Linked DNA regions of Sporomusa termitida. The protein of the gene in region 1 interacts with the protein of each later gene in a pairwise test. Links are inferred from orthologs where the notes say so. Each region holds a gene or a part of one and is shown on either strand. Other genes may lie near its edges. The genes, in order: SPTER_RS11770, rplL and dnaX.

Region 1 (8,216 bases):
ATTGATAAGGCTAAAAAATTTGCATTAGATGTTAAATATTTAATACTATAACGCCCAATACGGAGATGTTGTTGGGGGAATAAATGCCAATATCAAACAATGGACAAACAAATGGGGACGTCAGGTTGTGCGAAAACTCTATGTTGGTTGAGATACGAATAGCCGACTGCTGGCGGCAGTCGCCGTTCTATCCTTAGTATGCAGTAATTAATGAATGATAGCGGGCTATTTTGCCCGCTATCATTCATTAGACGCTTAATCGCAGGAATTAAGCACTGCACTTCCAGCCTAGCGCTGCTGCGAGAAGGTCATAAACTCCTGATGGATATGGCTGCAGTCCCGCAAGCCCTGCTTGTAGGCGATTTCCGCCGAGTGGCCGGACTCCAGGGCGGTGAAGGACTCGAAATCCATGACCAGCTCCAGCAATTCCGGATACTGGCCCTCCAGTTCCCCGGCCAGGGCCAGCAGCCGGTCGAGGGTCGCGCCGACTTTACTGACCGTCTTACTGTATTCGGCATCGTTGGTGCCGGCCAGTTTGAGGATATTGTCCACCCGGACAAAGATATACTGATTAAAGGCCTCGGTTAAGATGCTTTGCAGCATCAGCCGGTCATCCTGCTCTGCCCCGGGCTGCTGCGGCGCCCAGTCCCGCTCTACCGGCAGGCCGGACACCAGCCCCGGACAAGAAACTGCGCCGGATGCCATTATTTTGTCAGACATATATATACCCCCTATATTTATACTGCGGCCGGTATGGCCGTCAGCTTTTTTACAGGGGGAAATTAAAAGAACGCATGCAAAGGTTTTAAACCTACACATGCGTTCTGTTGTGATATCTGTTACATACTCAACGCTAATAAGCCGGCATAACCGGCCAAAACAACCAGGCGGCCACAAACCCGTAGGTTCCGGTCTGCCTGCTGCTCAGCTGCTGAGGCTAGTCAAAATCATTTGCTGCGTCCTGTCGCACTCACAACCAGGAGCGTCTGCGGCAACGGCTATTACCCCCGCGCTCCCCCGCTTGTGCCGCGACCGAAGAGCGGTGTATAATAGAAATGTCGTCGTGGACAGCTTGGCTGTTACGTGTAGGTGATGTGCTCACCTTGCACGGGCCTGGAAGTGCGCTAACACTTTCAGGTCACGGCGACCTTTTAATTCCCACCTTATTTCTAATTATAGCCTGTTTGCAGTAAAATGCAAGTACAGATGACTACCGGCGGGGAGTTTCTGAGGAGATGGACAAGACGAAGGGGACAATTAGGGACGTCAGCTGTGCGAAAATATTTTAACAATAACATGGTGGAAATAAATTTTAGAATTTTGTTTTCGCACAACAGACGTCTCCAAATGTCCCAGTGGCTATATACAATACAGAATAACCAAGTAAATTTCGTATGGCTTGATAGGAAAATCAAAAACCTTATAGAAAATAAAGAGTAATCCATCATGTTGGAATAGCTATTACAATTGCGGGGGAGTATCAGAATGCCAATATATGAATATTCTTGTAAGAAATGTGGTAAGTCAGTGGAATTGTTGCAGAAAAGTGGTGCAGATAACGCTGGTATACCTTGTCCTGCCTGTAGTGAAGACACTTTGACCAAAGTGCTTTCAGTAACAGCACCATCCCAGATGGCTAAGCGGTCAACAACTGGGTGCGATATGGCCAAGCATTCAGGCGGCTGTGGTGGCTGCTGCTCTGGTTGTCACTAAAAAGCAGTGATAGATAGTTCGATGCTTTTATATATGAGGGGTAAAAAATGTTGAACGAATCCGGAATAAAACATGGCGAGCGTATAGCGTTTGTCCATCTCCACAATCATACTGAATATAGTCTGTTAGACGGGGCCGGGCGGATTAGCGACCTGGTACGCCGGGCGAAGGAACTGGGGATGCCGGCGGTGGCGATGACTGATCATGGCACGATGTATGGTACCATTGATTTTTATAAACAAGCCAAAAAACAGGGGATTAAGCCAATTATCGGCTGCGAGGTCTATATCGCCCCCCGCTCCCGTTTTGATAAGGCCGCCGTAGAGGGCGAAGCCTATTATCATCTGATCCTGCTGGCCGCCAACGAGCAGGGGTATCGTAACCTGATTGAGCTGGTATCCCGTGGCTATAGCGAAGGTTTTTATTATAAACCCCGTATCGACCGGGAAATACTGCGCAGCTACAGTGCCGGTTTAATTGGCTTAAGCGCCTGTATCGCCGGTGAAATACCGGCTGCTATCCTGCGGGGGGACCTGGCGAAAGCCGAGGCGCTGGCTGTTGAGTACCGTGAGATATTCGGGGCCGAGAATTTTTATATCGAGCTGCAGGATCATGGCATGCCTGAGGAAAAACAGGCCAACCAACACCTGGTTAAGCTGGCGAAGCAGCTGGGACTTGGTCTTGTTGCCACAAATGACGCCCATTATATCAACAAAGAGGATGCAGAATGCCATGATGTCCTGCTTTGCATCCAGACCGGCAAGACCGTTGACGATCAGGTGCGGATGAAATTTCCCAGTGATGAGTTTTATCTGAAAAGCCCGGCGGAAATGGCGGAGTTGTTTGCCGCCTACCCGGAAGCGCTGGCTAATACCTGTAAAATTGCCGAGCGCTGCGAGGTTGCCTTTGATTTTGACAAGCTTTATCTGCCTGATTTCCCCACGCCGGCCGGAATAAGTGACGAGGAATACCTGACACAATTATGCCGGGAGGCTGTCAGCAAGCGCTATCCTGAGCCAACGCCGGCAATACATGCCCGGCTTGATTATGAGCTTGGCGTTATAAAAAAGATGGGCTATGCCAGCTATTTTCTGATCGTCTGGGATTTTGTCAATTACTCCCGCAGTCAGGCGATTCCGGTAGGGCCGGGCCGGGGTTCGGCGGCCGGCAGTATTGTTGCCTATTTGCTGGCGATTACCAATATTGACCCGCTTAAATATGGCTTGCTGTTTGAACGGTTCCTGAACCCGGAGCGGGTATCGATGCCTGATATTGATATCGATTTTTGCTATGAACGGCGGAGCAAAATCATCGAATATGTTGTGGAACGGTATGGCAGCGACCGGGTAGCTCAGATTATTACCTTCGGTACTATGGCCGCCCGGGCCGCTATCCGCGATGTGGGGCGGGCGTTAAACCTGCCATACGGCGAGGTTGACCGGATTGCCAAACTGGTGCCGGCCGAACTGGGCATTACCCTGAAAAAAGCATTAGCTGCCAATCAGGAACTGAAAGGCTTATATGATACGGAAGCTACGGTACGGAAGCTTGTTGACCTGGCGATGGCGCTGGAGGGTCTGCCGCGTCATGCCTCAACCCATGCGGCCGGTCTGGTGATTGCCAGGGAGCCGCTGACTCACTTCGCGCCCCTGCAGGTATCCAGCGACGGGTTTGTCACTACCCAGTTTGACAAAGACCGGGTAGAGGAGATTGGCCTCCTGAAAATGGACCTGCTGGGACTCAGAACCCTGACTGTTATTGGTGATGCCATTGCTTTAATAAAAGAAAACCGGGGCGAAGAGCTTGATATTGAGCAGATTCCCCTTGAGGACACGAAAACCTGTGTGATGCTGTCCGCCGGCGACACCTCCGGTGTATTCCAGATGGAGTCAGGCGGTATGACCAATCTGGTCAGGGATCTTAAACCGGAGCGGTTTGACGATCTGATCCCGCTAGTTGCCCTCTACCGGCCCGGGCCGCTGGGCAGCGGTATGGTGTCGGATTTTATCGACGGCCGGCATGGCAAAAAAACAGTTACTTATCTGCACCCGGTGCTGGAGCCGGTTTTAGCAGATACTTTTGGTGTTATTTTATATCAGGAGCAGGTTATGCAGATTGCCTCGGTGCTGGCCGGTTTTTCCCTGGGTCAGGCCGATCTCCTGCGCCGGGCAATGGGGAAAAAGAAGCATGAAGTGCTGGCTGCCCAACGGGAATCTTTTTTGCAGGGAGCGGCGGAGCGGGGGTTTGACGCCAAGCTGGCGCATGAGGTTTTTGAGCTTATGACGCATTTTGCCGACTATGGCTTCAATAAATCCCATAGTGCCGCCTATGCGCTGGTGGCGTATCAAACAGCCTATCTGAAGGCTCATTATCCCCAGGAATTTTACGCGGCCCTGTTGACCAGCGTAATGGGGACCAACGATAAGGTCGGCTATTATATTGAGGAATGCCGGCGCCGGGGAATTGCTGTGTTGCCGCCTGACATTAATGCCAGCGGCCGGGCCTTTTCTGTTGACGGCCCGGCCATCCGGTTCGGTTTGGCCGGGGTAAAGAATGCCGGCGGCAATGCCCTGGAGAGCATTATTGCCGCCCGGCGGCAGGGCGGCAGGTTTACCTCCCTTGTTGATTTTTGTGCCCGTGTCGATATGCGGGTGGTAAATAAACGGGTGATCGAGAGTTTAATCAAAGCCGGGGCCTTTGATTCACTGAAGGCCCGGCGGTCACAACTACTGGCAGTTCTGGAGCAGGCGGTGGAGGTGGCCGGCTGCCGGCAAAAAGATGCGGCCAGCGGCCAGCTGGGCTTATTTGGCGAGGACACTCTGGACTGTGTCAATGATGTAAGTTTGCCTGATTTACCGGAATTGCCGCAGGAAGAATTGCTGGCGCTGGAAAAAGAAATAACCGGCTTTTTTGTAACCGGTCACCCTTTGGATAAATACCGTACCAGGCTTGCTTCCCTGCCCGGACTTGGCAGTTTAGCCGAAGGTCAGTACGCCGATGGCCAGCCCATCCGGGTCGGGGGGCTGATCGCCAGTGCCAAGCGCATTAATACCAAAAATGGCAGTATGATGTGTTTTATTAATCTTGAGGATTTTACCGGTCAGGCGGAGATTATCGTATTTCCCCGGATTTTTGAAAAAACCGGCCGCCTGCTGGCGCCGGACTTGCCTGTGGTAGTTTCCGGCCGCCTTAATATCCATGAAGAAGGCGTCAAAATCATGGCTGATGATATAAGCCCGCTGAGCAGCGCCGGGGCTGAGGTCAGAATCACCCTGCGTAAAGAGCAGGAAACACCGGCCACTCTGGCCGCGCTTAAAAAGCTGCTGAATAAATATACGGGGTCAGCGGCTGTCTATCTGCATCTGGTTGACAGCAAACGCATTATCAAAACTGAACGGGATTTTTGGATTGAACCGACCCCGGCCGCTTTCGCGGCTATTGAAGGGCTTCTGGGCAAAGGGGCGGTTACCTGTTAAGCATAAGAAATGACAGCATAGCTGTATGCTCCGCAGGCAGATTGCCTGACCCGTATCTGCCTGCGGAGCGGGGGCAGGCTGGCTTTTATGGCGGAATTGGGTATTTATACGAAAATGTTGCAGTTTGCCAGTAAATAATATTAAAATAAGAGATGTTATATTGTACTTATTATCTGATATCGACAACAGGGGGACGTGTGATGGAAATCATTGTCTGTGTGAAACAAGTGCCAGACACTACTGAGGTTAAAATTGACCCGCAGACTAATACCCTGATTCGCCAGGGAGTACCCAGTATTGTAAATCCTTTTGATAAAAATGCGGTGGAAGAGGCATTGCAGCTGAAAGAAAAGCATGGCGGCCGGGTAACTGTAATTTCGATGGGGCCGCCGCAGGCTAAGGACGCTTTGAAGGAGTGCATTGCCCTGGGGGCTGACGAAGCGATTTTACTGAGTGACCGTGCTTTCGGCGGCGCCGATACGCTGGCTACCAGCCATACACTGGCAGCAGGGATCAAAAAACTGGGACTTTTTGATGTCATCCTATGCGGCAAGCAGGCGATAGACGGCGATACGGCCCAGGTAGGACCGGAGATTGCCGAACATTTGGCTATTGCTCAGATTACCTATGTCTCCAGGCTGGATATTGCAGACGGGACTGTACGGGCTGAACGTGAGCATGAGGAAGGGTATGAGATTATTGAGACCCGGCTGCCTGTGCTGCTGAGTGTGGTAAAATCGATTAATGAGCCGCGGTATCCCAGCATCAAGGGTACTATGAAAGCGAACCGGAAAGAGATAACTGTCTGGACGGCTGCCGATATTGATGTTCAGCCGGAACAAATCGGGCTAAAAGGGTCACCTACCCAGGTGCGCCGTATCTTTACCCCCCAGCAGCGGGTTCAGGGTGAGATTATTCAGGAGGATGACGCCCGTACTGCGGTAAAACGGTTGCTGACTAAACTTAATCAGGCCAAAATCATCTGATATCAGGGGGGACTTTACAATGGCTGTTCATGTTGAAAAAGAGCAATGTATAGGCTGCAGTGCCTGCGTCGGTGCCTGTCCGTTCGACGCGATTGTTATGGAAGCGGATAAGGCTGTAATTACCGATGCCTGTACAGTATGCGGCGCCTGTATTGATGTCTGCCCCGTAACGGCGATTAGCCGGCCGGCGGCAGCGCAACCGGCAGCAGACATCAGTGCCTATCAGGGGGTCTGGGTATATATCGAGCAGTTTGCCGGCCAGGCCCGTAATGTTGGGCTGGAGTTGCTGGGAGAAGGACGTAAACTGGCTGAGGCCATGGGACAGCGGTTAGCGGCTGTTGTCATCGGGGACGGCATTGAGCCACTGGCCGGGGAACTGTTTGCCAGTGGTGCTGACAAAGTGTATGTAGTAGAAGGAGCGGAATACAGGCACTATAGCACCGATGCCTATACGGCTGCGCTTACCGATTTAATTGATACCTATAAACCGGCGGTTATCCTTATGGGCGCCACCAATGACGGGCGCGACCTTGGCCCCCGGGTGGCCTGCCGGGTTGGCACTGGTCTGACTGCCGACTGCACCAGTCTGGGCATTGATGAAGAAACAGGGCTTGTCGCCTGGACCCGGCCGGCATTTGGCGGCAATATTATGGCTACGATCCTTTGCCCTAACCATCGTCCGCAAATGGGCACAGTCCGCCCCAACGTATTTAAGCGCCCGGTGCCGGACAGTACCCGCCGCGGGGAACTTGTGCGTGTTGCCGGCAAAATAAAACCGCAAGACATCCGTACCCAGCTGATTGAAATTCTGTCAGTTAGTGATACGGCAGCCTGCAACCTGGAAGAGGCTCAGTTTATTGTCGCCGGCGGCCGGGGGCTGGGTGCCTCCGGGAATTTTGCGCTGATTGAGGAATTGGCTTCAGTTCTGGGCGGCGCCGTCGGCGCTTCCCGCGCGGCTGTTGAGGCTGGCTGGAAACCTGCGATTCACCAGGTTGGACAAACAGGTAAAACAGTCGCCCCCAAGGTCTATATTGCCTGCGGCATCAGTGGTGCTATCCAGCATTTGGCCGGCATGTCGACCTCTGATATCATCATTGCCATCAATAAAGATGCCGATGCACCCATCTTTAAGTCAGCCAATTTTGGTATTGTCGGCGACGTTTTGGAAGTGCTGCCAGTTTTGATTGAAGAGATTAAAAAAATAAAGCAGGCTTGTTAGCCGGAAAAATTACGTAATGTGTTGCCGGGAACTGCCGTAAAAACAGTCGCGCATTCCGAACCTGCCGGAATGCGCGACTGTTTTTTTACTGTGCGGATTATGATGCTTCATTATAATTTTTTTCAGCCGGGGCGCTATTCTGGTTGTTGGCAACATACAGACCGGCTAGGATGATGACAGCGCCAAGAAATTGCAATAAGCCAAATGTTTCCCCAAGAAAATAATAGCCGGCACCTACCGCGAAAACAGGGGATAAATTATTGTACAGGGAGGCTGTGGTGCTGCCTGCTTTGGCCGTTCCCCAGATCCAAAGGCAGTTAGCCAGGCAGAGCGGAAATATGCCGGAGTATAAGAAACTGGCCCAGCCGGGCCAGGGCACAGCCCGCCAGTCAACGCCTACAATGGCCGGCAGGGAGATAACCGTAAACAGCCCGGTGGAAATCAGGAGGATGCAGGTTGTTATCTGATAGGCCGAGTAAGTGGCAGCCAGCGGCCGGGAAAAGATCGTGTAGTAGCCATAACTCAATGAGGCCGTCAGGAGCAGCAAGGCCCCGAACAGATGATCACCGGTGAGGCTGAGTTCTTTGCCTGTACCGGCGACCATTAGTGTTACGCCGGCGAGAGAGAGGATGATTCCCCGTATCACCCCTGCCTTAATTTTTTCCAGATGATGAAAATGGTTGATGACAGCGATGCTGACCGGGAGACAGCCCAGAATCAGTGATGAGTTGCCGGCTGTGGTCAGTTGGACGCCGAAGGTAAAAAACAATTGAAAAAAGAAGAAGCCCAGGCTGGAGATAATAAGCGCCTGCCGGTCTTCCC
Region 2 (7,137 bases), 2.5 Mb from region 1 along the record:
TTTTCTTCAACGACGATCTCACCGGTTTCTTTATCAACAAGTGGTTGACCGAGTATTTTACCCAGCAGTCGCCGGCGCCAGCCTAATTTTTTCCCAAGCTTATAGCGGCCAACAGTAGCCAGATCATAACGCTTAGAATCAAAAAACAGCGATTCCAGAAGCTGGGCTGCATTTTCAACGGTTGGCGGTTCGCCCGGACGCAGCCGCTTATAAATCTCGACGAGAGCTTCTTCCCGCGAGTCAGTGTTATCCCGTTCCAGCGTTGCCCGGATGCGTACATCATCATTAAACAGTTCGGAAATAACACCGTTCGAAACGAAACCTAATGATCGGATAAGAACAGTGACTGGCAGCTTACGGGTACGGTCAACCCTGACTGACACAACATCATTGGGATCAGTCTCAAGTTCCAGCCATGCGCCACGATTAGGAATAACGGTAGCATTATAAAGCTTTTTACCAGTCGTATCAATCGACTCGCCATAGTATACGCCTGGTGAGCGTACAAGCTGGCTGACAATAACCCGTTCAGCGCCATTAATAATAAATGTGCCATTGTCAGTCATGAGCGGAAAATCGCCCATAAACACTTCCTGCTCTTTTATCTCCTGTGTTTCTTTGTTGTACAGCCGGACGCTGACGCGAAGCGGAGCGGCAAAGGTAACATCACGTTCTTTGCACTCTTCGACATCATATTTAGGTTCGCCCAGTGTAAAGTTTTCAAAGGACAGAATCAGGTTGCCGGTGAAGTCTTGAATTGGAGAGATATCACGGAATATCTCCTGCAAACCTTCCTTAAGAAACCAGTTGTAAGAATTCTTCTGAATTTCTATAAGGTTGGGCATGTCCAGTACTTCTTCAATTTTGGCATAACTATACCTGAACCTTTTGCCCACCGGAACAGGATTAAACATTAACCCACCCCTTAGCCATTTTACACAGACATAGTGCGTTATCATCATATCCTACACATAAGATAGTAATATTCCGCAAATACTAAGCCGGTAAAATGAATGATAAAAAATACAAAACAAGCAAGGCTCTATCTAATAATCAAGGTCCTTGCTTTTTTTCGATGAAGACCGATTCATCCTCCATTATATTACTATTTCCTGCCATTCCGAAATTTATACGCCGGATTTTATAAGGTTTTTCATAAAAAATTCCAGCAGACAGCTAGTAAATATAAACATGTACGGCGATATATAATGGTATCATATCTTCTCTAATTCGTCAAGAAAAATTAGGGATAATATGAAATTATTTGAAATTTAAAAAGGAGCACCTGCACAGGTGCTCCTTTTATTAAGTTAAATTATTTAACTTCTACAGTTGCGCCAGCTTCAACAAGTTTAGCTTTAAGAGCTTCGGCATCCGCTTTGGAGATTTTTTCTTTGATTGCTTTAGGTGCACTGTCAACCATATCTTTAGCTTCTTTGAGGCCAAGACCGGTAACTTCGCGCACAACCTTAATAACATTAATTTTGCCTGCGCCGGCGTTGGTCAAAATTACGTCAAACTCGGTTTGTTCTTCAGCAACAGGGGCGGCAGCGGCAGCAGGAGCAGCAGCGGCAGCAGGAGCAGCGGCAGAAACACCGAATTTTTCTTCCAGAGCTTTTACCAGTTCGGAAAGTTCGAGCACAGTCATTTGCTCAATGGCTTCCATAATTTGTTCTTTAGTCATGTTAAAATACCTCCACAAAATTCATTTAAAATTATTTTCTAAGCTAACTAGATTACGCTGATTCTTTTTGTTGACGAACAGCGTCAAGCGCATACACCAGATTGCGCACAGTGCCGGAAAGCACATTGACAAAACCGGCGATAGGAGCCTGCATTCCCGCTAGAACCTGAGCAATAAGCACTTCGCGCGCGGGCAGGTTGGACAGGGCTTTAACGCCATTAGCGTCAATTACCTTGCCTTCTACCAAACCAGCTTTTACTTCCAGCGTCTGCAGTTTGTTTTCCTTGACAAAATCAGAAATAACCTTGGCCGGAGCCACAGGATCAGTCGCAGACATGGCAATGGCGGTCGGTCCTTCCAGATAAGGATCAAGGCCTTCAATACCAGCTTCTTTGGCAGCAATGCGTGTCAGGGTATTCTTAAACACCCGGTATTCAACACCTGCTTCACGCAGCTTGCGACGCAGTTTGGTATCCTGAGCCACAGTTAAGCCGCGGTAATTGGTCAGAACGGCACCTTTGGTAATACTGAGCTTTGCTTTCAGATCAGCAACCGACTGTTGTTTTTCTTGTGTGATAGCCATTTATTACACCTCCTTTAAAAAGCATAAAGCAAAAGCGGCCTCCAGTGTAAACACACCGGAGGCCGCGTTATAACCATTTTGAGTTACACGCTGCAAATCCCCGGCCTCGGCAGGAAAGCTCATCCTAAAAGCTTTTACTTGTATAACCTGCGGTCTACAGCCTTATGCATATAAACTTTATGAATGTTACTCTTTTTTGCCGGGTGCTTTGAGCGGATTAACTTTGACACCAGGGCCCATAGTTGAGCTTAAGGAAATATTGCGCATATACTGGCCTTTGGCAGCAGATGGCTTAACCTTAATCAAGGTATCAATCAGTGTATAAAAATTCTTAAGCAGTTTTTCACTGTCAAAAGAAACTTTGCCGATAGGAGCATGGATATTACCGGCTTTATCGGTACGGTATTCAATCTTACCGGCTTTAATTTCATTAATGGCACGGGTTACATCAAGAGTAACAGTACCAACTTTGGGATTAGGCATTAAGCCCCGGGGTCCGAGAATCTTACCCAGGCGCCCCACCATACCCATCATATCAGGTGTAGCCACCGCTACATCAAAATCAGCCCAGCCACCCTGAATTTTTTCCACCATATCTTCAGCACCGACGAATTCTGCACCGGCGGCCTCAGCTTCTTTGGCCTTTTCCCCTTTGGCGAATACCAGCACCCGTTTGGTTTTACCGGTGCCGTGAGGAAGCACAACAGCACCGCGAACCTGCTGATCTGCATGTTTCGGGTCAACGCCCAGTTTAACCGCAACTTCTACAGTTTGGTCAAACTTAGCACTTGCAGTCTTTTTTACCAGTTCTACTGCTTCATCAGGGTCATATAACTTATCTAAATCGACAAGTTTAGCAGCTTCGATATACTTCTTGCCATGTTTAGGCATATTAATCAACCTCCTTTGTGGTAATAACGGAAGTACTTAGTCCTCCCACTTACGACGCCGCTATTAATCGACGACGTCAATGCCCATACTGCGGGCAGTTCCTTCAATCATCCGCACAGCAGCTTCTACGCTGGCAGCATTGAGGTCTTGCATTTTAGATTCGGCGATTTCCCGCACCTTATCCCGCTTAACTTTAGCAACCTTCTTTGTGTTAGGTTCGCCGGAAGCAGTTTCAATACCGGCAGCTTTTTTCAAAAGAATAGCGGCAGGTGGAGTCTTGGTGATAAAGGTAAATGATCTATCTTCAAATACCGTAATTTCGACCGGAATAATAAGACCCGCTTGTTTGGCCGTTCTTTCGTTAAACTCCTTAACAAAAGCCATGATATTGACGCCAGCCTGACCAAGAGCCGGACCTACAGGAGGAGCCGGAGTAGCTTTACCTGCGGGAACTTGCAGTTTTACAAGCTTTACAACCTTTTTAGCCATTATATTACACCTCCTTAATCAACTTTCGTGACCTGAGTAAACTCAAGCTCTACAGGTGTTTCCCGACCAAACATGTTGACAAGCACTTTAAGCTTGCCCCGATCAGGATTAATATCCATTACCGTGGCTGTCCAATTTTCAAAGGCACCAGAAGTAATTCGCACTAACTGATTGAGTTCAACATTTATTTTGGGTTTAGCCTCTTCCATACCCATTGATTTGAGGATATGTTTGACTTCACTTTCGCTCAAAGGAATCGGCTTGGTTCCTGAACCGACAAAACCAGTAACCCCCGGCGTATTGCGCACAACATACCAGGAGCGGTCTGTTACAATCATTTCTACCAGAACATATCCGGGGAAAACTTTTTTCTTGGTAATTTTTTTCTTACCGTCTTTTATTTCCACTTCATCTTCCATGGGTACAAGCACACGGAAGACTTCGTTTTCCATTGCCATAGAATGGACTTTTTTCTCCAAATTGGCTTTTACCTTGTTTTCATAACCGGAATATGTATGGATAACATACCAGTGTTTTTCGAGCTTTTCGGATTCCATAGCCTCAAGGGACGCTAATACGTCCCCCACCTCCCCAGTCTACTTCATGATCACCTTTAACACCTGAGTAAACGAAGCATCAATTACCCATATCAGAGCAGCAACAACAATAACCGTCACAAATACGATTCCCGTATAGGAAATAAGTTCTGATTTGCCCGGCCACGTTACCTTTTTTAATTCAGCTTTTACTTCCCGTAAAAATTTCTTCCAGCGCGATGTATTCGTCTGGACAGCTGTTTCCTGGGCGGCCATTCTCTCACATCCTGTGCGTGCATTTTGATAAAGGCAACAATGCTTAAGCCCCGCAAGGGATTGAAAGATTGCTACTCTACCAATCGACCACACCACTACTTATAGTGGCAAACTTAAGCAATTGTTACAGTTACTTTGTTTCTTTGTGCGGAGTTTGTTTCTTGCAAAACTTGCAGTATTTGTTAAACTCCAATCTATCCGGGTCATTTTTCTTGTTTTTATTGGTCTGATAATTGCGTTGTTTGCATTCTGTGCAGGCCAATGTTACCGCGTTGCGCATCCTGTACACCTCTCTTACCAGTAAATATAGCGCCGTGAGTCTATAATTTAATAGTTTTTCTTAAATGTCACTAATACAATTTATCATAATTATATCGGCATGTCAATAGCCCACAGGTTCGGGCATGTCAATAAATAAGGCAGGGTTATTTCCCTGCCTATTTATTATATCATATAAAACTTCAAATATACAGTTTTTCTATAAAATAACATATTTTAACTATTCAACAACCGCAGTTACAACGCCGGCACCAACGGTGCGGCCGCCTTCACGGATTGCAAAACGCAGGCCTTCTTCAATAGCGATCGGGGTAATCAGGGCGATGTCCATTTGAATGTTGTCGCCAGGCATTACCATTTCCACGCCTTCCGGCAGGGTAACAACACCGGTTACGTCCGTTGTCCGGAAGTAGAACTGCGGACGGTAGCCGTTAAAAAACGGGGTATGACGGCCGCCTTCTTCTTTCGACAGTACATATACTTCCGATTTGAATTTGGTGTGCGGTTTAATCGAACCTGGTTTTGCCAGTACCTGGCCCCGTTCGATTTCTTTCCGGTCAACACCACGCAGCAGGGCACCGATATTATCCCCGGCCACGGCCGAATCCAGCAGCTTACGGAACATTTCTACGCCCGTTACTACGGTTGATTTCGGTTTTTCTGTCATACCTACGATTTCGATGGTATCACTGACTTTTACTACACCCCGCTCTACACGGCCGGTTGCTACTGTACCCCGGCCGGTAATGGTAAATACGTCTTCCACCGGCATCAGGAACGGTTTATCAGTGGCCCGTTCCGGCGTCGGGATGTAGCCGTCAACTTTGTCCATCAGTTCATGAATCTTGCCGCACCATTCGCATTCGCGCTTGGCGCAGCCGCAGTTAAGTACTTTTACTGCCGAACCGCTCACTACCGGAATGTCGTCACCGGGGAATTCGTAGCTGGAAAGCAGTTCGCGCACTTCCATTTCCACCAGTTCCATCAACTCCGCGTCATCAACCAGATCCGCTTTGTTCAGGAACACAACCATGGCCGGTACGCCTACCTGGCGGGACAGCAGGATGTGTTCACGGGTCTGCGGCATCGGGCCGTCAGCGGCCGATACAACCAGGATGGCGCCGTCCATTTGGGCGGCCCCGGTGATCATGTTTTTAACATAGTCCGCATGGCCCGGGCAGTCAACATGCGCATAGTGGCGGGCAGGAGTTTCATATTCCACGTGGGCGGTGTTGATGGTAATACCGCGTTCTCTTTCTTCCGGTGCTTTATCGATTTGATCATAGGCCATGAACTCGGCGCCGCCGTGTTTGGCCAGCGTCATGGTAATTGCGGCAGTCAGCGAGGTTTTGCCATGGTCAACGTGACCAATTGTACCAATGTTAACATGGGGTTTGTTTCTTTCAAACTTTTTCTTAGCCATTTTCGAGTGTTACCTCCCCTTAATTATAACTTTATCATATTATGTATTAACACAAATAATCAGCAGTATACATCATTTTACAAAACTAGATTATTCTATTTAATAAGCAAAATTCCTGCTGCCGCCAGCAATAAATATAAAAACCCTGCAAATATCTGCAGGGTTTTTATATTTACATGGTGGCGGCGCAGGGATTTGAACCCCGGACACTTCGGGTATGAACCGAATGCTCTAGCCAACTGAGCTACGCCGCCATATTAGGATGGAGCTAGTGACCGGGATTGAACCGGTGGCCTTATCCTTACCAAGGATACGCTCTACCGACTGAGCTACACCAGCAAATAGCGCAAACGACTTATTAGCGCCCATCTGCTTCGTTGCTCCTCAAAGCGTTTGCTTACGCACTTCCCAGTGCGCCGCGCTGCACGCTTTTCCGGTGCGCCTCGCATCTGGACACTACTAAGCCGTTTGCGGCTGCGTGGCAGATAGTTGGCTTGTCGCAGATGGTGGGGTTAATAGAGTTCGTTTCTTTATAAAGCTGTGCTTTATAAATTCAGGTTAGAACCTATAAAGCACGTGAATTACTTTGGTTGCGGGGACAGGACTTGAACCTGTGACCTTCGGGTTATGAGCCCGACGAGCTACCAACTGCTCCACCCCGCGATGTTATTAAGATTGTGATTGGTGGAGGGAGGTGGATTCGAACCACCGAAGTCAAAGACGGCAGATTTACAGTCTGCTCCCTTTAGCCACTCGGGAATCCCTCCGAATTTGGATGGAGCTGGCGAGAGGAATTGAACCCCCAACCTGCTGATTACAAGTCAGCTGCTCTACCAATTGAGCTACGCCAGCATCTTTTTTTTGTTAGCCCTGTCTAGTGACAAAACATATTATATAATACCGATGATGCTGTGTCAACATCTTTTTACTAGTAATTTTTACATTTAGCCGTTGTCCGTCTTTGCCGGCCATAGGC
Region 3 (7,158 bases), 2.1 Mb from region 1 along the record:
TAATATCCAGACCGGTTACCCCACCGGCTTCGGGTGTGACTGACTTTCGTGGTGTGACGGGCGGTGTGTACAAGGCCCGGGAACGTATTCACCGCAGTATGCTGACCTGCGATTACTAGCGATTCCGACTTCACGGAGGCGAGTTGCAGCCTCCGATCCGAACTGAGAGCTTATTTCTGCGTTTTGCTTACCTTCGCAGGCTTGCTTCGCTTTGTTTAAGCCCATTGTAGTACGTGTGTAGCCCAGGACATTAGGGGCATGATGACTTGACGTCATCCCCGCCTTCCTCCGCATTCTCTGCGGCAGTCTCCCTTGAGTTCCCGCCTTTACGCGCTGGCAACAAAGGATAAGGGTTGCGCTCGTTGCGGGACTTAACCCAACATCTCACGACACGAGCTGACGACAGCCATGCACCACCTGTTTTCGCGTATCCGTAGATAGGGATTCATCTCTGAACCTTTCGCTCAATGTCAAGCCCTGGTAAGGTTCTTCGCGTTGCGTCGAATTAAACCACATACTCCACCGCTTGTGCGGGCCCCCGTCAATTCCTTTGAGTTTCAACCTTGCGGCCGTACTCCCCAGGCGGGGTACTTATTGCGTTAACTCCGGCACAGAAGGGGTCGATACCCTCTACACCTAGTACCCATCGTTTACGGCCAGGACTACCGGGGTATCTAATCCCGTTCGCTCCCCTGGCTTTCGCGCCTCAGTGTCAGACACAGTCCAGAAAGTCGCCTTCGCCACTGGTGTTCCTCCCAATATCTACGCATTTCACCGCTACACTGGGAATTCCACTTTCCTCTCCTGCACTCAAGCCTGGCAGTTTCCTGCGCCCATACGAAGTTGAGCTTCGCACTTAGACACACGACTTACCAGGCCACCTACACGCCCTTTACGCCCAATAATTCCGGACAACGCTTGCCACCTACGTATTACCGCGGCTGCTGGCACGTAGTTAGCCGTGGCTTCCTCCTTTGGTACCGTCATTACCCTATATTATTCACATAGGATACGTTCGTCCCAAACGACAGAGCTTTACGACCCGAAGGCCTTCTTCACTCACGCGGCGTTGCTCCGTCAGACTTTCGTCCATTGCGGAAGATTCCCCACTGCTGCCTCCCGTAGGAGTCTGGGCCGTGTCTCAGTCCCAGTGTGGCCGTTCATCCTCTCAGACCGGCTACTGATCGTCGCCTTGGTGAGCCGTTACCTCACCAACCAGCTAATCAGACGCAGACCCATCTCTTAGCGATAGCTTCTTCAGAGTGGCCATCTTTCTTAACTCCGTTATGCAACCGAGTTACCACATTCGGTATTAGCACCACTTTCGCGGTGTTGTCCCCAGCTAAGAGGCAGGTTGTCTACGCGTTACTCACCCGTTCGCCACTAAGTAGTTATTGCTAACTACTCCGTTCGACTTGCATGTGTTAGGCACGCCGCCAGCGTTCGTCCTGAGCCAGGATCAAACTCTCCAATAAAGTGTATAGTCGGTTACGACTATATATATTGAAGCCGTTTATCGGCTCAATTAAATCAAATTTGTGTTGGTTGTGCTGCAAGCAGCACACCGCACATCTGGCATTTGTATGATGCATTTCTTTACATTGTTCAGTTTTCAGGGAACGACGCGCATGGATGCGCTAGGATCACGGGCGTATCAGGACGATACGCTTGGCCCGGGACCGACGCGCATGGATGCGCTAGGATCACAGACGTATCAGGACGATACGCTTGGCCCGGGACCGACGTGCACGGATGCACTAGTGTCACGGGCGTATCATGGACGATACGCTTGGCCCGGGACCGTTGTTCTTTGCTGCGCTATGTTACTGCTGAATGCGACAGCTTTTATATACTATCACGTCTATTCCATTGTGTCAATAACAATTTTGAGCTTTACCTATGAATTCAATTTGGCAATTATTTAATTATGGTTAATACCTTATTTAATATATAAACCAGTTATTATATATTGCACAGTTTTTTCCCCTAACCAAACAACTCCCTTTTTTACAGCCTGCATTTGCGGATATCTAACATAAAAACAAACAGCCTGACCTTGTCTTAAACCAGGCTGTTTTTCTCCATTACCAGAAGGTACGTGGCATAATTCGTTCCAGTGGCCAGACCGGATTACCCATACAATCAGCGGGGCCAATTTTCTCAGCGATCTCAGCTATTGCGGCAGTAGCTACTACAGGTATGCCTATACGGCAGGCAGCCTCGCTGATGACCTGAGCGCCACGCTGGACAATTTCAACAGTAGTTTCTTCAGCCATGTGAGTATTATTGAGTACGGCATCAACCCTTCCCAGGGTTGCGACATATTCTAAAATATTATCTACAGTTGAGGTAAAAGGGCGTGACATATTAAGTACAGCAATAATTTTAAGATAGGGGTTCTCAAATGCGCCTTCTACCAGATTAAAAATCCTCGCACCATGTACGCCATAGCCGACGTCCATAATGATATTGCCTTTACGCCGCAATACCCAACGCATTGAGCCTTTAATGACACTGCCTGCTTCTCCTAGTCCCATGGTATCATGAGTTTCCCATGCCACTACATCAAGCCCCTGATCCTCGAGTTCCTTCTTGATCGGCCGCAGAGTATAGCAAGGCTCAACCGTATCCAAATCAACAAGAGTAACAGGCAAACCCTGTTTGTTAAGATAAATAGCCCTGTTTACAGCATTTTCACTTTTACCGCTGGCATATTCGCCGACATAGGCTTCAATAATTGGTTCAGTTAAATGCACTGTTTTTACAGTATCCACCGCTTAATACACTCCTTGCCCATGCAATTATAAGCTACAGGCTTTCTCTGTGCGCAAATTTAAACCTCATCTGGCTAATTAATAAATATTTTAAACAATATCAACAAAACAACCCCCGGTAAACCCAAAAAACCTGCTACAAGCGCAGTAATGGCGTTAATACCAATCGTAAACCCGAAGTATCCGCCCACAAGATTAACAACCCAGAGCATAATCCCCCCCACTAAACCGTTATATATCAGTTTAAACACCAGTTTTATGGGCATTAAAAACATCCGGCCGATAAGGTAGATTAAAATAATACCGAATGCATAGGCAATAATAACATTAAATTCTAAACCTGCCGGTAAAAGCTGCATCTCCTCACGCCCCTTCAGAACTAGCTTTGTTTTAATTTTACCATCTAGAATACTCTGCGTATAGTTCCCGCATCAGAAATTTCTGCTATACTGACGGCCAAAGGATATCGAACACCTTCCTGCCGGGCTTGTCTGAGCAAATACATATATCTGCGTTCACAGGCTTTAGTCAGATAAATAGCATAATCGATTAAATCGGAATCAGTAACTGAATTATAATAATTCTGAGCATACAACCAGTCCCGCCGGGCCTGATCCACTACCTCCGCCAGACCGGGCAGACTCTTACCTCCAGAATGTTCGGTATCCCACAAACCCAATAGTTGCCGCCATGCCACCATCATTATCCCTCCACTAAGTAACTTAGCTGAATGTGATAAGTTACCACATTCTGCTTACAGACAATATATGTCGGCCAGTCCAAAATAATGAAAAAATACCGGAATCAAGATTCCGGTATTAGACATGCAGCTTAATTGAATGGTGCATAACGAACCCCTTCATACCGTGCGCGCTTTAACAAATATGTATATTTCTTTTCAGCAGCGTGAATAAGAAAAGTAGCATGATCGACTAAATCAACATCAGAGACATTGTTGTAGTAGTTTTGGGCACTCAGCCATTCCTGTCTTGCTTGCTCAATCTGTTGGGCCAAAGGCGGAATACGAGGAACAATCGTTACATTTTGTGGTATAAAACCATTGATAATGTTCATTAACACTGTCTTCATTTTATCTCCTCCCTGTTATAGTATTCCCATAAACAGGCAGGATAAACAGTGGCTTTACATTTCCCTGCGGTTTTCTAGCGCTTTGGACAACGTGACCTCATCAGCATATTCAAGGTCTCCCCCCACCGGCAAACCGTGAGCAATGCGAGTGACTTTAACACCAAGCTGCTTAAGCAGCTTGGCAATATACATAGCCGTAGCCTCGCCTTCGACATTAGGATTAGTCGCCATAATTACTTCCTGAATCCCCCGGTTGATCCGGTCTAAAAGCTCTTTCACCTTGATATCGTCAGGGCCCACGCCCTCAAGCGGCGACAGTGATCCATGTAATACATGGTATAAACCGTTAAATTCACGGGTACGTTCCATTGCCGTCACATCTTTAGGGTCTTCGACAACACATACAAGCGACTTATCCCGCCCTTCAGAGCGACAAATCTGACAAGGATCAGAATCTGTCAAATCAAAACAAACCGTACAATAACTAACCCGCTCTTTGGCATCGATAATCGCTTGTGACAAAGCAAGTACCTGGCTTTTATCCATTTTCAGCACATGATAGGCAAGGCGGGCCGCAGATTTAGGTCCAATCCCCGGCAAACGGCGAAAATGCTCAATTAACCTGGCAATTGGCGCAATATAGCTCATAAATTAAAACATTCCTGGTGGCAGATTAAGACCGCCGGTTAATTTCCCCATCTCCTGGGCCATCATATCATCTACCTTGGTCATGGCCTCATTAACAGCAGCCGCAACCAAATCCTCCAGCATTTCCACATCCTCAGGGTCAACGGCAGAAGGAGAAATTTTTACAGACTGAATTCTCTTTTCCCCGGTAACTACGACTTTAACTGCGCCACCCCCGGTGGATACTTCGATGGTCCGGGATTTAAGCTCTTCCTGAAGTTTGGCCATATCCCCCTGCAATTTTTGAACCTTTTTCATCATTCCAGCCATATTTCCCATATTTCCAAACATGTGTCAGCCTCCTAATTTTTTTTTTCTTCCTCTATCTTTACTATTGTACCGCCAAACATCATTTGGGCCTGTTTGACAGCCGGGTGATTAATACCAGGATCAGGCTGCACAGCAGTTACCGGCAGTGATGCTTTTGGTTTGGCAGCAGGTGTATCCTGTCCCAGTACACAAATAATTTTTACTTGTTGCCCGGTAACCTGAGCAAGCGCTTTTTCAACGATTGCCCGGTAATCGTCTTTTTCTGTCCGTTCTTTCGGAAAAGTGGCAGAAAAACGTACCGTTGCCTGATTATCAGCAAGAGCTATTAAGTGACCTTGCATCACACAGGCGTGTACCGACCGCTTACCACTAGCTAAGAGTTCTTTGAGCACAGCTGCCCATATCTCATTTAAATTGCTTATATTACCTGCCGCGTCAGAAGGAGGCGGCGGTATAACAGGTTCAGCCCCCACCGGTGGCGCCCCAGCCGGCCGGGGAGATTTCGGAGCCTGCCGGGGCAGCTCAGATGAGCTAGCGACCGGCTTGAGCGGCGTAGGCGGCGCCGGCGCCGGCTGCGGGCTTACATTGGCGGGACTTGCCTCCACCACCGCCGTTTGGTTGGTAAAACGAGACTCGAGCACGGCAATCCGCTCAATTAAAGCAGCAATATCTGTACTTACCGCCCGCCGGCATAATGTAATAAGTGCCATTTCCACAGCAATACGCGGTTCAGCCGCCCATTTTGTCTCGTTCGCGGTCGAATGCAAAAGCTCTAGCATCGCCACTAGTTCCTGATGAGAAAATTTGGCACTTTGGGCAGCTAATACTGATTTATCCTCACTGTACATTTCAATGTTTTCAATAGCGGGAGCAGCTTTAAACAACATCAGGCTGCGGGCATGTAGTGCCATTTCAACAAGCAATTGACGTACATCTTTCCCTAGATTAATAACTTCGTCGAGTTTGAGCAGCAAGCTGTGAGTATCACGTTCAGCTATTGCATCGGTTAGCTGCCACACCCATTCATGGCCAATTAATCCCAGCAATTGTCTAACATGGGCAGCCGTTATCAAACCGCTGCTATCCAAAGCAGCGCATTGATCCAAAATGCTGAGAGCATCACGCAGACCGCCGTCAGCCTGAACGGCAATCAGCTTAAGTGCCTCAGGTTCCACCTGTAAATCAGTGTGTTTTGCAACTAGCGCTAACCGCTGCTCAATTTCTCTTACACCTATGCGGCGGAAATCATAGCGTTGGCAGCGAGAGTGAATTGTCGCGGGAATCTTATGCGGCTCAGTTGTGGCTAGAACAAACACTACGTGGCCAGGCGGTTCCTCCAGCGTCTTCAGCAGCGCATTAAAGGCCTCTGTCGTTAACATATGGACTTCATCAATTATGTATACTTTATAACGCCCGTCTACCGGTGAAAATTTAACTGTTTCTCTGAGATCACGAATTTCGTCAATGCCCCGGTTGGAGGCCGCATCTACCTCAAAAACATCCATTGATGTGCCGGTGGTGATCTTTTCACAATTAGGGCAGGCGTTACAGGGGATAGCGGTAGGGCCCTGTTGACAATTTAGCGACTTCGCCAATATTTTGGCTGTAGTCGTTTTCCCTGTCCCCCGCGGCCCGGCAAACAAATAGGCGTGGGCAATCTTACCGGAGACAATCGCATTTTTCAGAGTTATACTAATATGATCCTGACCGACTAAACTGCCAAAATCCTGCGGTCGCCACTTTCGATACAATGCCACATAAGTCATTCCCACACCTCCTTGCCTTACAAGATTGTTATATTCCACACCAGTAAAATGTTTCCCTTTTTCGGGAAAATAATTAATATAAAAAGCCTGTTAGCGCATCAGTCTGCAAACTTCTTCCTTATTTATATATATAGCAAAAAAGCAGCCCTGCGTTGGCTACTTTCAATAAATCTATAGCTTTCAGTTAGTAAACAAATAGCTTTTGTTTTCCACGACGGGCCATAGCAGCAGCCAGGCACCCTTACGGCACATAAAAATGATCACTTAGCGCTGCTTCCTTCCGGATCTGACGCGGTTCATGAGTTCCTATTGCGTAAGACCCGGCACTGCTGTAGCCCGGCCTAGAAAACAAAAAGCCGTTTTAGGCGGCCTCGCGCTTGTAGAAGTTATGGCGGAGAGAGAGGGATTCGAACCCTCGGTACAGTTTCCCGTACACACGCTTTCCAGGCGTGCTCCTTCAACCACTCGGACATCTCTCCGTGTGCTCTCAACAGAAATTCATTATATACTATTCAACCAGACAATGCAAGCGCCATTTTATTACATATAACAGATATAACAGCATACTGCAC

Evidence for each region.
Region 2: the proteins of SPTER_RS11770 (region 1) and rplL interact in binary tests that used the Escherichia coli proteins (3 or more experiments, as listed by UniProt). The link is inferred for Sporomusa termitida from one-to-one orthologs.
Region 3: the proteins of SPTER_RS11770 (region 1) and dnaX interact in binary tests that used the Escherichia coli proteins (3 or more experiments, as listed by UniProt). The link is inferred for Sporomusa termitida from one-to-one orthologs.

The regions. Positions count from the first base shown.
Region 1 is NZ_CP036259.1:2,504,400-2,512,615, reverse strand. The notes cover bases 1,393-5,389. They hold SPTER_RS11770 (DNA polymerase III subunit alpha), read left to right. Parts: upstream 1,393-1,760; coding sequence 1,761-5,189; downstream 5,190-5,389. Other genes in these bases: SPTER_RS25900 (FmdB family zinc ribbon protein), read left to right, coding at 1,486-1,713. Outside these bases: SPTER_RS11785 (flavodoxin family protein), read left to right, coding at 1-51; SPTER_RS11780 (hypothetical protein), read right to left, coding at 289-720; SPTER_RS11765 (electron transfer flavoprotein subunit beta/FixA family protein), read left to right, coding at 5,390-6,175; SPTER_RS11760 (electron transfer flavoprotein subunit alpha), read left to right, coding at 6,195-7,394; SPTER_RS11755 (DMT family transporter), read right to left, coding at 7,492-8,216. UniProt on the Escherichia coli protein: DNA polymerase III is a complex, multichain enzyme responsible for most of the replicative synthesis in bacteria. This DNA polymerase also exhibits 3' to 5' exonuclease activity. The alpha chain is the DNA polymerase catalytic subunit.
Region 2 is NZ_CP036259.1:36,208-43,344, reverse strand. The notes cover bases 1-2,918. They hold rplL (50S ribosomal protein L7/L12), read right to left. Parts: upstream 1,685-2,918; coding sequence 1,316-1,684; downstream 1-1,315. Other genes in these bases: rplA (50S ribosomal protein L1), read right to left, coding at 2,454-2,918; rplJ (50S ribosomal protein L10), read right to left, coding at 1,737-2,267; rpoB (DNA-directed RNA polymerase subunit beta), read right to left, coding at 1-914. In the rest of the region: more of rplA, read right to left, coding at 2,919-3,158; rplK (50S ribosomal protein L11), read right to left, coding at 3,222-3,647; transcription termination/antitermination protein NusG, read right to left, coding at 3,662-4,204; preprotein translocase subunit SecE, read right to left, coding at 4,244-4,459; rpmG (50S ribosomal protein L33), read right to left, coding at 4,590-4,739; tuf (elongation factor Tu), read right to left, coding at 4,959-6,161. UniProt on the Escherichia coli protein: The binding site for several of the GTPase factors involved in protein synthesis (IF-2, EF-Tu, EF-G and RF3). Is thus essential for accurate translation.
Region 3 is NZ_CP036259.1:4,616,204-4,623,361, forward strand. Bases 4,220-7,158 are described here. They hold dnaX (DNA polymerase III subunit gamma/tau), read right to left. Parts: upstream 6,587-7,158; coding sequence 4,853-6,586; downstream 4,220-4,852. Other genes in these bases: recR (recombination mediator RecR), read right to left, coding at 4,220-4,511; SPTER_RS21310 (YbaB/EbfC family nucleoid-associated protein), read right to left, coding at 4,515-4,841. Outside these bases: SPTER_RS21285 (hypothetical protein), read right to left, coding at 2,085-2,774; SPTER_RS21290 (pro-sigmaK processing inhibitor BofA family protein), read right to left, coding at 2,849-3,133; SPTER_RS21295 (YaaL family protein), read right to left, coding at 3,178-3,477; SPTER_RS21300 (YaaL family protein), read right to left, coding at 3,606-3,863; more of recR, read right to left, coding at 3,918-4,219. UniProt on the Escherichia coli protein: Part of the beta sliding clamp loading complex, which hydrolyzes ATP to load the beta clamp onto primed DNA to form the DNA replication pre-initiation complex.